Regions from separate parts of the Shewanella sp. SP2S2-6 genome, predicted to be linked through region 1. Evidence: riboswitches for the same ligand, from Rfam matches in the RefSeq annotation. Region 1 holds a riboswitch; the other holds the start of a gene.
The links. Region 1 has a riboswitch for cobalamin ahead of Q4Q57_RS02550 (ABC transporter ATP-binding protein). Riboswitches for the same ligand answer to the same signal wherever they lie in the genome.
Positions count from the first base shown of each region.

Region 2: another riboswitch for cobalamin. It lies ahead of Q4Q57_RS06515 (TonB-dependent receptor); the one in region 1 lies ahead of Q4Q57_RS02550 (ABC transporter ATP-binding protein).

Region 1 covers NZ_JAUOEQ010000002.1:117,031-122,721, forward strand. The annotation lists gene Q4Q57_RS02535 (adenosylcobinamide-GDP ribazoletransferase) at 1-561, opposite strand, end outside; gene cobT (nicotinate-nucleotide--dimethylbenzimidazole phosphoribosyltransferase) at 668-1,750, opposite strand; gene Q4Q57_RS02545 (iron ABC transporter permease) at 1,921-3,078, opposite strand; gene Q4Q57_RS02550 (ABC transporter ATP-binding protein) at 3,047-3,940, opposite strand; cobalamin riboswitch at 4,040-4,206, opposite strand; gene Q4Q57_RS02555 (histidine phosphatase family protein) at 4,410-5,129, opposite strand; gene metH (methionine synthase) at 5,583-5,691, shown strand, end outside.
Region 2 covers NZ_JAUOEQ010000005.1:219,146-224,836, forward strand. The annotation lists gene rbsK (ribokinase) at 1-299, opposite strand, end outside; gene rihA (pyrimidine-specific ribonucleoside hydrolase RihA) at 319-1,275, opposite strand; gene Q4Q57_RS06505 (hypothetical protein) at 1,510-2,952, shown strand; gene Q4Q57_RS06510 (hypothetical protein) at 3,168-3,836, shown strand; cobalamin riboswitch at 3,973-4,206, shown strand; gene Q4Q57_RS06515 (TonB-dependent receptor) at 4,315-5,691, shown strand, end outside.

The DNA of each region.
Region 1 (5,691 bases):
GCCTTGATGTTGCGATAGCGGCTTAGACTTACTGGTCTCGTCATCGCGGACATACTTTTCGCTAAAAATGATACTGGCTGATACCACACGGCTCACAGTGTGCGCGACGATAAGTGCTGAACCCGCAACGACAGGATCGTACAGTGCCAACTCGACTAGCAACTGCCATTTCAGCAGCAGGGCCAACATCAGCGCCAGTGCGCCATAACTGCCAAGGCGCGAGTCTTTCATGATCCGCAGCTTGTCTTCAGCCGTCCAACCCCCGCCAAAACCGTCGAAGGTATCGGCGAGGCCATCCTCATGGAATCCGCCCGTGAGCAAGACGCCAACCAACATAGCTAAAAGAACAGAAACGCCAGCGGGGAGCCAGTTCTGCGTCAGCCAAAACACTATGGCGCTTAACAAGCCGACCAGAAGACCGACGAGACCGAAATAACGGCTGGCCTTATTCAACTTATCGCTATCGACTTCGACCCACTTAGGCATAGGAATGCGGGTAAAATAGCCCATGGCAACTAAAAATAAATCTATCTCTTTGTGCCAGCTTTCGCGTTCTGACATAAAGCATCCTTAGTGAATTCACACTTGCTGCAAGGTTTAAAATTAAAACGGTTGGCTAAAAGGCTATTATTTTAAATAAGTAAAATAAGCGACTTAGCAGAGCACATCATACAACAGCCTCAATCCCCGCATCACTAAAACTCGCCATTTGATTGTAAAAATTTACTGAGGCTTGAATAAGCGGCAATGCCAACGCCGCCCCCGTACCTTCGCCTAATCTCAGCCCTAGGGATAATAAAGGTTTAGCCTGCAAAAATTCTAACATTCGCAGATGACCTTGCTCATCGGATTGATGGGCAAAAATCAAATAATCACGCACATTGGGGGCGATTTGCACTGCGACTAATGCTGCCGCTGTCGCGATAAAACCGTCCACGACCACCAGCATTTTACGTTCAGCGGCCGCTAACATAGCACCCGTCATCTGCACAATTTCAAAACCTCCTAGGCAAGCTAACACTGACTTAGGCCCAGTTAAGGCGCTTTGATGCAGCAATAACGCGAGCTCAATCAGCATCAATTTACGTTCTAAGGTTTCACTATTAATGCCCGTACCACGGCCGACACAATCAATCACATCCAGCTGCATAATCGCCGCCATAATGGCCGCAGCAGAGGAGGTATTGCCTATGCCCATTTCACCAAAGGCGACTAAGTTACAACCCGCTTGATGGTGACGTTCAATCAAATCGCGCGCCATAGCAAAGCCTTTATCGACGGTTTCCAGCGCCATCGCGGGTTCTAAATGAATCGCCCCTGTGCCCGCGCCAAGACGTTGATCGATAATGCCTTCAACCCCTTCAACTGGCGTTAACATACCGCAATCGATCACTTCGAGCTTAAAGCCCACCTGCCGACAAAAAACGTTAATCGCCGCGCCGCCATGGGCAAAGTTTTGCACCATTTGGTGAGTCACTTCGCTAGGGGCAATCGACACGCCTTCTGCGGCAATGCCATGATCCCCCGCAAACACTAACATGGTTGGACGGACTATTTTGAGCACATCCGTTTGTGGCTGCTCCGTTTGTTGCAAATCAGTCGCTTGCACGCGGGCAATCTGCAAGGCTAAGGATTCGAGCTGACCTAAGGCGCCGGGCGGCTTAGTCTTAAGATCAATTTTCTGCAGAATCACCAGATCCTGCGCTTTACTCACAGGGCTTATTTGAAAAGACACGGCTGACTGAGACATCCACACTCCACTTTGTAATCTACATTAAATAACCACAACGCATCCCGCGTTTATGACGAACATGTCCAATTGTGCATTTCCAATCGCGGGTGGGATATCAACAGAAATACTGATTATCCCGTCAGTCTGCGCTTGCAAGATGACTCTAGGATTACGTTCTGACTAGGTGCTTACGCCATGACTCTGCGTTTACGCAAAATCAGCAAAAAGAACATGCTACCTATGGCCGCTGTGATAATGCCCACGGGCAACTCTTGATTGCCCAACAAACAGCGCGCCAGCACATCAATCCACACCATAAATAATCCGCCCACCAGCGCCGTTAAAATAATCGGCTGACGACCGGGAAACAGCATGCGCACTGTGTGGGGGATCATCAAACCGACAAACCCAATACCGCCGCAGGTGGCAACCAAAATCGCGGTAATCAAGGAGCAGAGCAGCAGCATATTGAGTCGCAACTTAGGCACATTCACCCCTAAGGTATGCGCCGTTTCATCCCCCGCTTGCAACGCCATGATCTGCCGTTTCATGCCTAAAATAATGAACAAACTCGCGCCAATCACCAGTGTCGGCATCACTAATAAGGACCAACTGGCCTTAGCGAAACTGCCTAAACTCCAAAACAACACAGAAGCCGTCGCCTGCGGACTAGCGAAATACAGCAACAGACTCGTTAGCGCGCCGAACATAAAGGAGGTCGCCACGCCAGAGAGCAACATGCGTTCCACTTGGCTATTGAGCCCAAGGCCAGACAAGGCCAGCACTATCAGTACCGACAAACTGGCGCCAATAAAAGCGCCGAAGGGCAAGCTAAACCAAAGCAAACCCGACAAGGCGCCCGAGCCACTAAAAATCCCCGAGTTCGCCGCCATACCCGTATTCTCAAAAAATCCAGAGCCTGTGAATATCGTCAACATCACCACAGCGCCAAAGGATGCGCCGGAACTAATACCAAACAAATATGGATCGGCCAGCGGATTGCGGGTCACGGTTTGCAGCACACTGCCCGCCAAGGACAAACCCGCACCCGCCACAAAGGCCAGCAAAATACGCGGCAGTCTGAGCTCCATCACGATGCGCTCTGTCATGCCATTGGCTTGAGTGAGGTTGGCCATTTTATTGATAAACACTTGGATAACATCCATAAAACTGATGTTCGCCGCGCCAAAACTCGTGGCGGCAATGGGGGTTATCAAAGTGATTATGCCTAATGCGACCAGCATCAGTTGTTGTCTCGTCAAAGGTGTCACGATACGCCCCAAATGTAAGATGAAATGCTGTTTACTCCCTGAATCATCCGCCCTCGCCTCGCTCAGCCAAAGCATCAGCCATGTTGTGCGTCGAATCATGGTAGCCATAAAAGTAGCTGATTAAGGGCTTTTTATGTTGTGGATGGGTCGACACCTGAGCGCAAACGCCGAACACATCACCAATTCGCGCCTCGGTTAATACCTCGGTTGGTGTGCCCATAGCGCTGACTTCACCGTTATGGATCAACAACAAACTGTCGCACAGGGCGCTGGCTAAATTGAGATCGTGAATAGAGGCAATCACGCTGATGCCAAGGCTACGAACTAATTCGAGGATTTGGATTTGATAACGCACATCGAGGTGGTTGGTTGGCTCGTCGAGGATCAGCAGTTGCGGCTGCTGCACTATGGCACGGGCGATTAAGGCACGCTGCTTTTCACCACCAGATAAGTGCTCGTACTGTTGATGCATCTTATGACTCAGGCCGACTTTCTCTAAGGCTTTGGCAATGCGCTCGCCATCACAGCTCGAATTAGTATCGAACATGCCCTTGTGCGGTGTTAAGCCCATGCTGACCAATTGCTCTGTGGTTAAATCGAAATAGTGCGGCGTGTCTTGCTGCACTACGGCAACGCGGCAGGCAAACGCTTTGGGCGATAAACGCTCAATATCTTGATCAAACAGGGTAATTTTGCCCTGAGTCGGGCGAACAAAGCGATACAAACAGCGTAGCAAGCTAGACTTACCCGCACCGTTAGGCCCAATCAAACCCAACATCTGCCCCGTTGGCAGCGCAAAGTTAATATTGGAAAGAATGGTTTTGCCATCGATACACCAGCTTAACTGGCTGACATCGAGCGCGACCGTCTGGCTCGCTGATGGGCGAGTGTCGCTGTCATTCAAAGCATGGCTCGTTTGGATGGCAGAGAGTTTCACCAAAGTGGTGCTCCTAGCGAGTCCAAACCTGAATTAAAAAAGGTTGTGCACATTGTCATCGGCTCCCTCGAGTCACCCGCTCGAGAACTAAGGCTGCACGCAGCGATAACAGAAATAGGCAGGTCTCCTGACTCGTCACTTTTTGTATTGAAAACAATATAAAAAGTCACTCACAGTTGCGGGCACAGTTCGGGCTGACTGACGAGCAGCTCCCCGATTCCCTATTATGTTGAGATTGATTTCAAGCCTTTGCAGCGTGTCTCGGCCATAACTGCCACAGAACACCCTCGCACCACTCAAAACTCCCAACACCTATTTCTGTGACGTCATCCGATACACTGCCACCAGCCTTGCAAGGCCGTGTGCGTCGGGGACGTCAGGAAAAAGCATTATCCTATATTTACCTTAATAGGCAATCGACAATCACGCTGGTAAGACAAGAAAAATCTTCACCTTAGGGCAACGCGGATCACTCGCAGCGCCCGCTCGGCCAATCTAAACGCCAATAACAAACGCCGTGCTCATCCTGCAGCACATTAATGCTCACCACGGCCGCCACGGGTAAATCGAGTTGACTGTAAAATCCCACCGCCCGTTCAACCCCAAGGGCGCGCGCCATTAAGTGACGGATCACTCCGCCGTGGGTCACCACCCATACTTTGGCAGCCAGTTCGCCCGCAGCCACGCCCGCTCCCACAGCCAGCTCGGCGCTATCTGAGTCGACGGTCAATCGTTCAAACTCGGCGGCGAGTATCTGGTCAATCGCGCCATTCACCCGCGACTCGAAACTGGCCATAGTTTCCCCATTGGGCGGCGGTGTTTGCCAAGGGTTTTGCCAATAGGCCGCTAAACGTTCGCCCTCTTGCTGATACAGCTCATCGAGTCGACAACCGTCCCAATCGCCAAAGTCGATTTCTTGTAAACCCGACAAAAACTGCGCCTGCAATGGCCTTGACTCAGATATCAATGCCGCCGTCGAATGCAATTCGGCGGCAAAGGCTTGGGCAAATTCGCCGCAGCGGCGTGAAGTCGAACTATAAATCGCGCTGCAGGTACTTGCCTGCGCCTCAACCGCTGCCGACATTTGCTGCCAGCCCTTTTCGCTTAAAGGCACATCCACACGGCCGCGTAAAATGGCGCCGCCTTCACACTCGCCGTGGCGTAACAATAACAATCGAACTTGTTTCATCGTATTCCTATGTCTATCACTCATGGCAAATTTTGTTGAAAGCCCACATTAGAACCGTCGTCCTATATACTCAATTACGCCCTAGCCCAACAACTAGCTCTACAACTAGTCCTAAAAAAAGAGCCGTTAAACTGGGTGAAAAGTGCTGATAGGACGCAATTGTCGTCAGTCAATTTTGACCTTGCCCTGACAATCATAAGTCGCGTATTATGGACGTCTATACGTTTAAATGTCCAAAACTAATCTCTAACAATGAATAACTAAAACGAGTAGTCAAATATCGACCGAGCAGAATGGAATGCACTTAGCCTAACTAAGTTAGCTAATTTAGATCACTAACTAGGGTCGATAACGAGAGCCGATATCTGGACTGCACAACACGCTTTACCCTGCACTTAGCATAACAAGGGTCGATGCTTGGACTTAACTTAGCTGTATTTAAGGTAATTATTTATGACGATACCCTCTACCAAAGCCGGCCAGATATTGGCAGACATTCGTAAACAGCTTGCTGAGCGCATTCTAATCTTAGACGGTGCCATGGGCACTATGATCCAAGACC
Region 2 (5,691 bases), on a different contig from region 1:
ATCATCGCTGTGCCTGTACTCTGCTCCGCTATCTGGCTAATACCTTCTGTACTGATGCCATCTTTGATCCAGCTTTGACGCATATCATCGCCGATACTGTCTTGGCCGAGGTGGCAGATAAAGTCAGTGCGGGTGCCTGATTTAGCTAAACGCGCGCAGGCGACGGCTTGGTTGGCTCCTTTACCTCCCTGTTCGAGTCGATAGTCTCGGCTCATCAAGGTTTGCCCTGCTGCGGGCAGGTACTCAAATTTCATCACATGGTCGGCATTCGCACTGCCGATAACGAGTATCTGGCTCATAGAAAACTCACTGTTATTTTCATCTGCGATTGAGATAAGTTGGATCATAGACACGTAAACTGTCTACCAGTAAATCGACAAAACCGAGTCTGTCGAGCCCAAACAGCACAGTCGCATTGGCGGGTTTGCCAGTGAGTTGATAGCGATCAACCACTGTCATGCCTAAGGTCAGCTCGCTTTGGGTTTCAATCCCGACCCAACAATCTTGTGCTTCAAACAGTTCAGGTTTGAGCAACCAAGCGATAGTGCAGGGGTCGTGCAGAGGTGCACCAATAAAGCCCCATTTAGGATCTCTGTGGTAAATCATAAAGAAATCCAATAACTCGGCGACGCACTGAGCAATTGGATTTGGGATGGCGCGAATCCGTTCTATGTCTGCATCCATGATTTGCGCTTGATGAGTCACATCGAGCCCGCACATAGTGATGGGAATGCCTGACTTAAAGACAATATCGGCGGCTTCGGGATCGACAAAAATATTAAACTCGGCGGCAGGCGTCCAATTGCCGACACCGGCTGCGCCGCCCATTAGCACAATACGCTCGATTTTAGGGTGTAGCTCGCTGTGACTCGCCAGTAAAAGGGCGATGTTAGTCAGCGGCCCAGTAGGCACTAAAGTCACTGGCTGAGTGCTTTGGCGGATTTGCTGCGCCATCAGTTCAACGGCTGTTATGGCTTGTGGACTGAAGCTCGGTTCGGGTAATGCTGGGCCATCGAGGCCAGTCTCGCCGTGAACATTGTCGGCGATAATCAGTTCACGTGTTAGCGGTTTAGTGGCACCGCCTGCGACTGGGATATCACCTCGGTTTAACAGGGTTAAGATCCGCAGGGCGTTGTTGAGGGTTTTATCTGGGGTTTGATTGCCAGCGCTAGTCGTGACGGCAAGGGGAACGAGGTCTGGGTGAGCTAAGGCTAAGATCAGCGCGATAGCATCGTCATGGCCGGGATCGCAATCAAGAATGATGTGACGAGTCATACTGTTACTCCTTTAAACAGCGGTACTGGATGCTTAGAATAGCATGCCATAAGTTAGGCGCTAGCCTGTGGAGGGCACTTGCAGAGTAAACTGTGAGCATTTTCGTCTTTTTATCAACAAGCTGCTAGAATTCTGCCCATTTTTGACATTAGGCGATGTTAGGTTATTTCATCTTCGCTCTGTCTGCTGCACAACATTGAATGACATCTCCAAGCAAATACAAGGAAATAAGTAATGCTCACTCATCGAATCACTTGGCCTAAGGCTTTACTCGCGGGCATGGTTGCCATGCAGATCTCTGGCTGTAGCGAGCCTCAACCTATGGCCATAGTGGAAAGTAATAACGAGTCATTGCTGCAGTTTGATAACGGTAAACTCATCCAATTTAAGGAAAAACCGAGTCCGCAGTATCGTCATATTCCCTGTGATTTACCCGCAGTAAATACCGTTGTAACAAATGATATGGCAGTGGCTGCTATCACCCCCAATGGTGATGTGGTCACTTGGGGTAATAGTTTTAGTGGAGGCGATAGTCGTGAAGTTGCTGCGGAGCTTAAACACGTCAAACAAGTCGTGCCTATAAAGGAAGGTTTTGCCGCACTACGTGAAGATGGCACTGTGGTGTACTGGGGACGTGCAGGGAAACTGAGCCTCGACAAAGCCCTGCAAAGTCGAATGACAAACATCACTAAACTCTATGCTAATCGTGAGGCGGTAGCCGCACTCGATGCTAGTGGAAAAGTGCACACTTGGGGTTATGGGCCCGAAGGCGGCAATAGCCAACATGTGCAGGATAAACTGTTTGATGTCGTGGATATTTTTGCTGAAGGACGAAGTTTTACTGCTCTTAAAAAAGACGGAAGCACTGTGATTTGGGGGCAAGTTGAACGGTCAACCAATATGAAAAAGCTGCTGCCACAGTTAATGGATGTTGTGAGTGTTGAATATACCCAAGGAACTTATGCAGCTCTAAAAAAGGATGGCAGCGTCGTAACTTGGGGGCAGAGTAGTGATGTTTATTCTATTCGCAGTGCGCTACTGGATGTCGCGAGTATTACGTCAAATAGCTGTGCTTTTGCAATCTTAAGTCCAACGGGTGAGGCGCACTTTTGGGGCAATGAAACGAACTGTGGTATCGATTGGCTCAAACAAACGGATATTAAAGGCGTGAACAGTATTGTCAGTGTTGGCACGGGATTTTTGTTGCTGCGTGACAATGCCGTACCGCAAATCCTTGTCGATGATAGTGACTACGCCTATCTATATGGTTTTCACTATGCCCAAGACATTCTCAATCGGTATTGGCAGGAGGGAAGCAAAATCACCATAGGTTCAGCATCATTTGTATTCACCCGTCCTGACGGCAAAGTCGTGCCAGTAGGCTATAGGGCTAACCTAGAAAATGTCGAGAAGCTCATAGAACGCATCCCGCGATTAACTTGGTTAGCGAGAGCGGGTGAGGGTTATGTCGGGATCAGTGAAAAGGGGGAATGGGTCTCTTGGTCGATGAATAACGAGATGTTCGCCAAATCTCCGCTACCGCCTGCCGATTCGTTGGTGATTAAGCCGCTGGATTTTACCCCTGTTATCCAATGCGAAACGCCAGAGCAACGGCAGGCGATTCTGAGTCAGGAAAGGCCTAAACCTGAAGTCAAAATGTGGTTGTTTAGCGAATAGCACTAACCTTTTTTACCATCACGGCGCAGATAAACGGAGTATTTCTCTGTTATTCAAGCCGTGACAGTGATTATTTCTTTCAAAGTGGCAGTTAATCTAAGCTTTTGACTGTTTTCAATCTGGGTTCTTCGCTAGAATGCTGGGTGTTTTCTGTTCAATTTCATGATGTCGTATTAATTAGTATTAGTTATAAGTGCGATACAAGGATGATAAGTATGAAATTAGCATTGTGTTCACCTATTGGATTATTTCAAGGTGCCAGTGTGTTGTTACTCTGCAGCTTAATTGGCTCAGAGCCTGTTCAAGCCACATTAGATATGCCCCGGAGCGAAAGCGGCGTTGCTCATACCCATGTATTGCCCGTATTTGGTCAGCAATTAGGGTTCAATCTGCCTGCGGGCTGGAAGCAGGCTTATCATGAGGAGCAAGCAGGCATGTTTATGGCAGAGTTTGTGCCAGAGCAGGAAGCATTAACCCAGTGGAGTGCACTATTTTGCGTGCAGGGCTTTAAGGATATGGCCGAGAGTATTAGCCCTGAGCGTTTTTTAGATGCGATGGCCCAGACCTATAAATCGACCTGTGACGGCGAAGTGGTGTACCAGAAGCTCGGCGAGACTGAAGTTGATGGACACGAGGGATTTAAGGCTATTTTAGGCTGTACAGCCATGCCCAATATCCACAATGCCACGCAAGTGAATCCCAAAGCCTATGCTTCGATTCCTCAAGGGGAAATTGGCTACTATACGGTTGTTAGTGGCAATAAAGATTTGTATCTACTGCATAAGTCGATGCGAGGTGCCGTTTTTTCTGCCGATAAACCACCACTGCAGGCAGATAATAGCCAAGATTTTATCTCCACTTTAGTCCCATTCTCCTTGAAGTAGGCTGTAGACGCTCGCTTGAGTTTGATGGACTTTCATCCGTATAGACGTCTATAATGCGCGCGCTCAGGCTCTATAATGTGCTGAGCCTTAAGGGAGTATCGCTGTTTTATTGATGGCTGTGCCCTATGAATCAAATTTTTAGTCAACCTTCTGAGGTGCTTGCGTGCGAAAGCCGCGAGATAATCGGGAAGCCAGTGAAATTCTGGCACTGCCCCCGCAACGGTAAAAGGTGAGAGAAGACCGCGTTTGATTGGTGTGTTCAAGACAGAACCCGATAGTCAGAATGTTAAAGGTCAGTCTAGCGTTAATTCTATTTTTACGGATTAACATAGCCTAAGTCCGGAGACCGGCCCTAAAGGTGTTTTTGAGATTTCGGTGGGCAGATCTCAAAATGCGATAGTCACTGTCAGTATCTTTTACTGAATGAACAGTATCGTGGCGCTAATGCCCCGTTTTCCTTGCAGGAGTTAAAGGTAAAATGGGAACAAATCCAACAAAAATCGCGCTGCTGATCGGTAGCCTTTGCAGTTTTTCCGTTATCGCGCCCGTTATGGCGGCTGACGCTAGCAGCACAGCGAAAGTCGACGAGCATCTTGTCGTGATCGGCCGCTCTGACAATACCCCGTTAAATATTGCCGCGAATGTGAATGTGATTGACGCTGCGGCGATTGAAATGAGCGGTGCCACTAGTGTGACTGAAGTTTTACGCGGTCAAAGTGGTATTCAAATTTCAGATAATAACATCGGTACTAGTTTTGCGATGCGTGGCTTTAGCGCCAGCACTGCTGTGAATAACACGCTGATTTTACTTGATGGTCGTCGCCTCAATAATATCGATATCGCTGCCCCTAGTCTTAATGCCATTCCGCTTAATCAAGTCGAGCGCATCGAAATTTTATCGGGTAGTGCGGGTGTGCTTTATGGTGACCAAGCCGTGGGCGGGGTGATTAATATTGTCACTAAATCTCCTGAAAATACTGGCGGCAGCGTGCAGTTATCCGGCGGCAGCTTTGATACCTATGAAGGTCGTGGTGATGTCTCTGGCGCGATCAACAAAGATTGGCGTTACTTTTTCACTGGTAGCTATAACCAAGGTGACAACTATCGCAAACATAATGCTAACGAAACCGGCTCTATTCTTGGCCGCATTCAATATAAAACGGCCACAGACTCGTTCTTCGTTGAAACCAGCTATTACGATGATGACCGTGAAAATCCTGGCTCGCTTACAAAAGATCAATTTAAAGACAACCCACGTGACTCTGGGAACGATAAGCAATATTCTCACGAGATGACCACTGCGGCGCGCACGGGTTATCAGCATCAGCTTAATCAAAATTGGGCTTTAGCAGCGGATTTAGATTATAGCGATACCTTAGTGTCTTCTTTTAATTGGGGGGCGAACAGCCATAACACGCGCTCACTGTTGATGTTTAGTCCTAAAGCGTTAGCGAACTACAGTACCCGTCAAGGTGAGCTAAACCTAGTCACAGGTTTAGACATCAGCCGTGGTAAGGCTGATTTTGACACTATGGCGCGCAGTAATGTGCAGCAAACACAAAGTGCTTACTTACAAGCCACTGTTCCATTAAGCCATACCCTAAGTTATGTTGTGGGTGGGCGATATGCGCGGGTGACCGACGAGTTAGTCGATCGCAAAGTTTATCCTAATGGTATCGATTTAGATGAAGATGCGACAGCATTTGAGTTTGGCCTAAACTACCGTCCTAGTACGGAGCACAGATTCTATCTGCGTGGCGATGAAAACTTCCGTTTTGCCAAAGTGGATGAGCAAGCTTATACCCCTAAAGATGTGTTTGGCTTAAAGCCGCAGACGGGCCGCTCCTACGAAGCG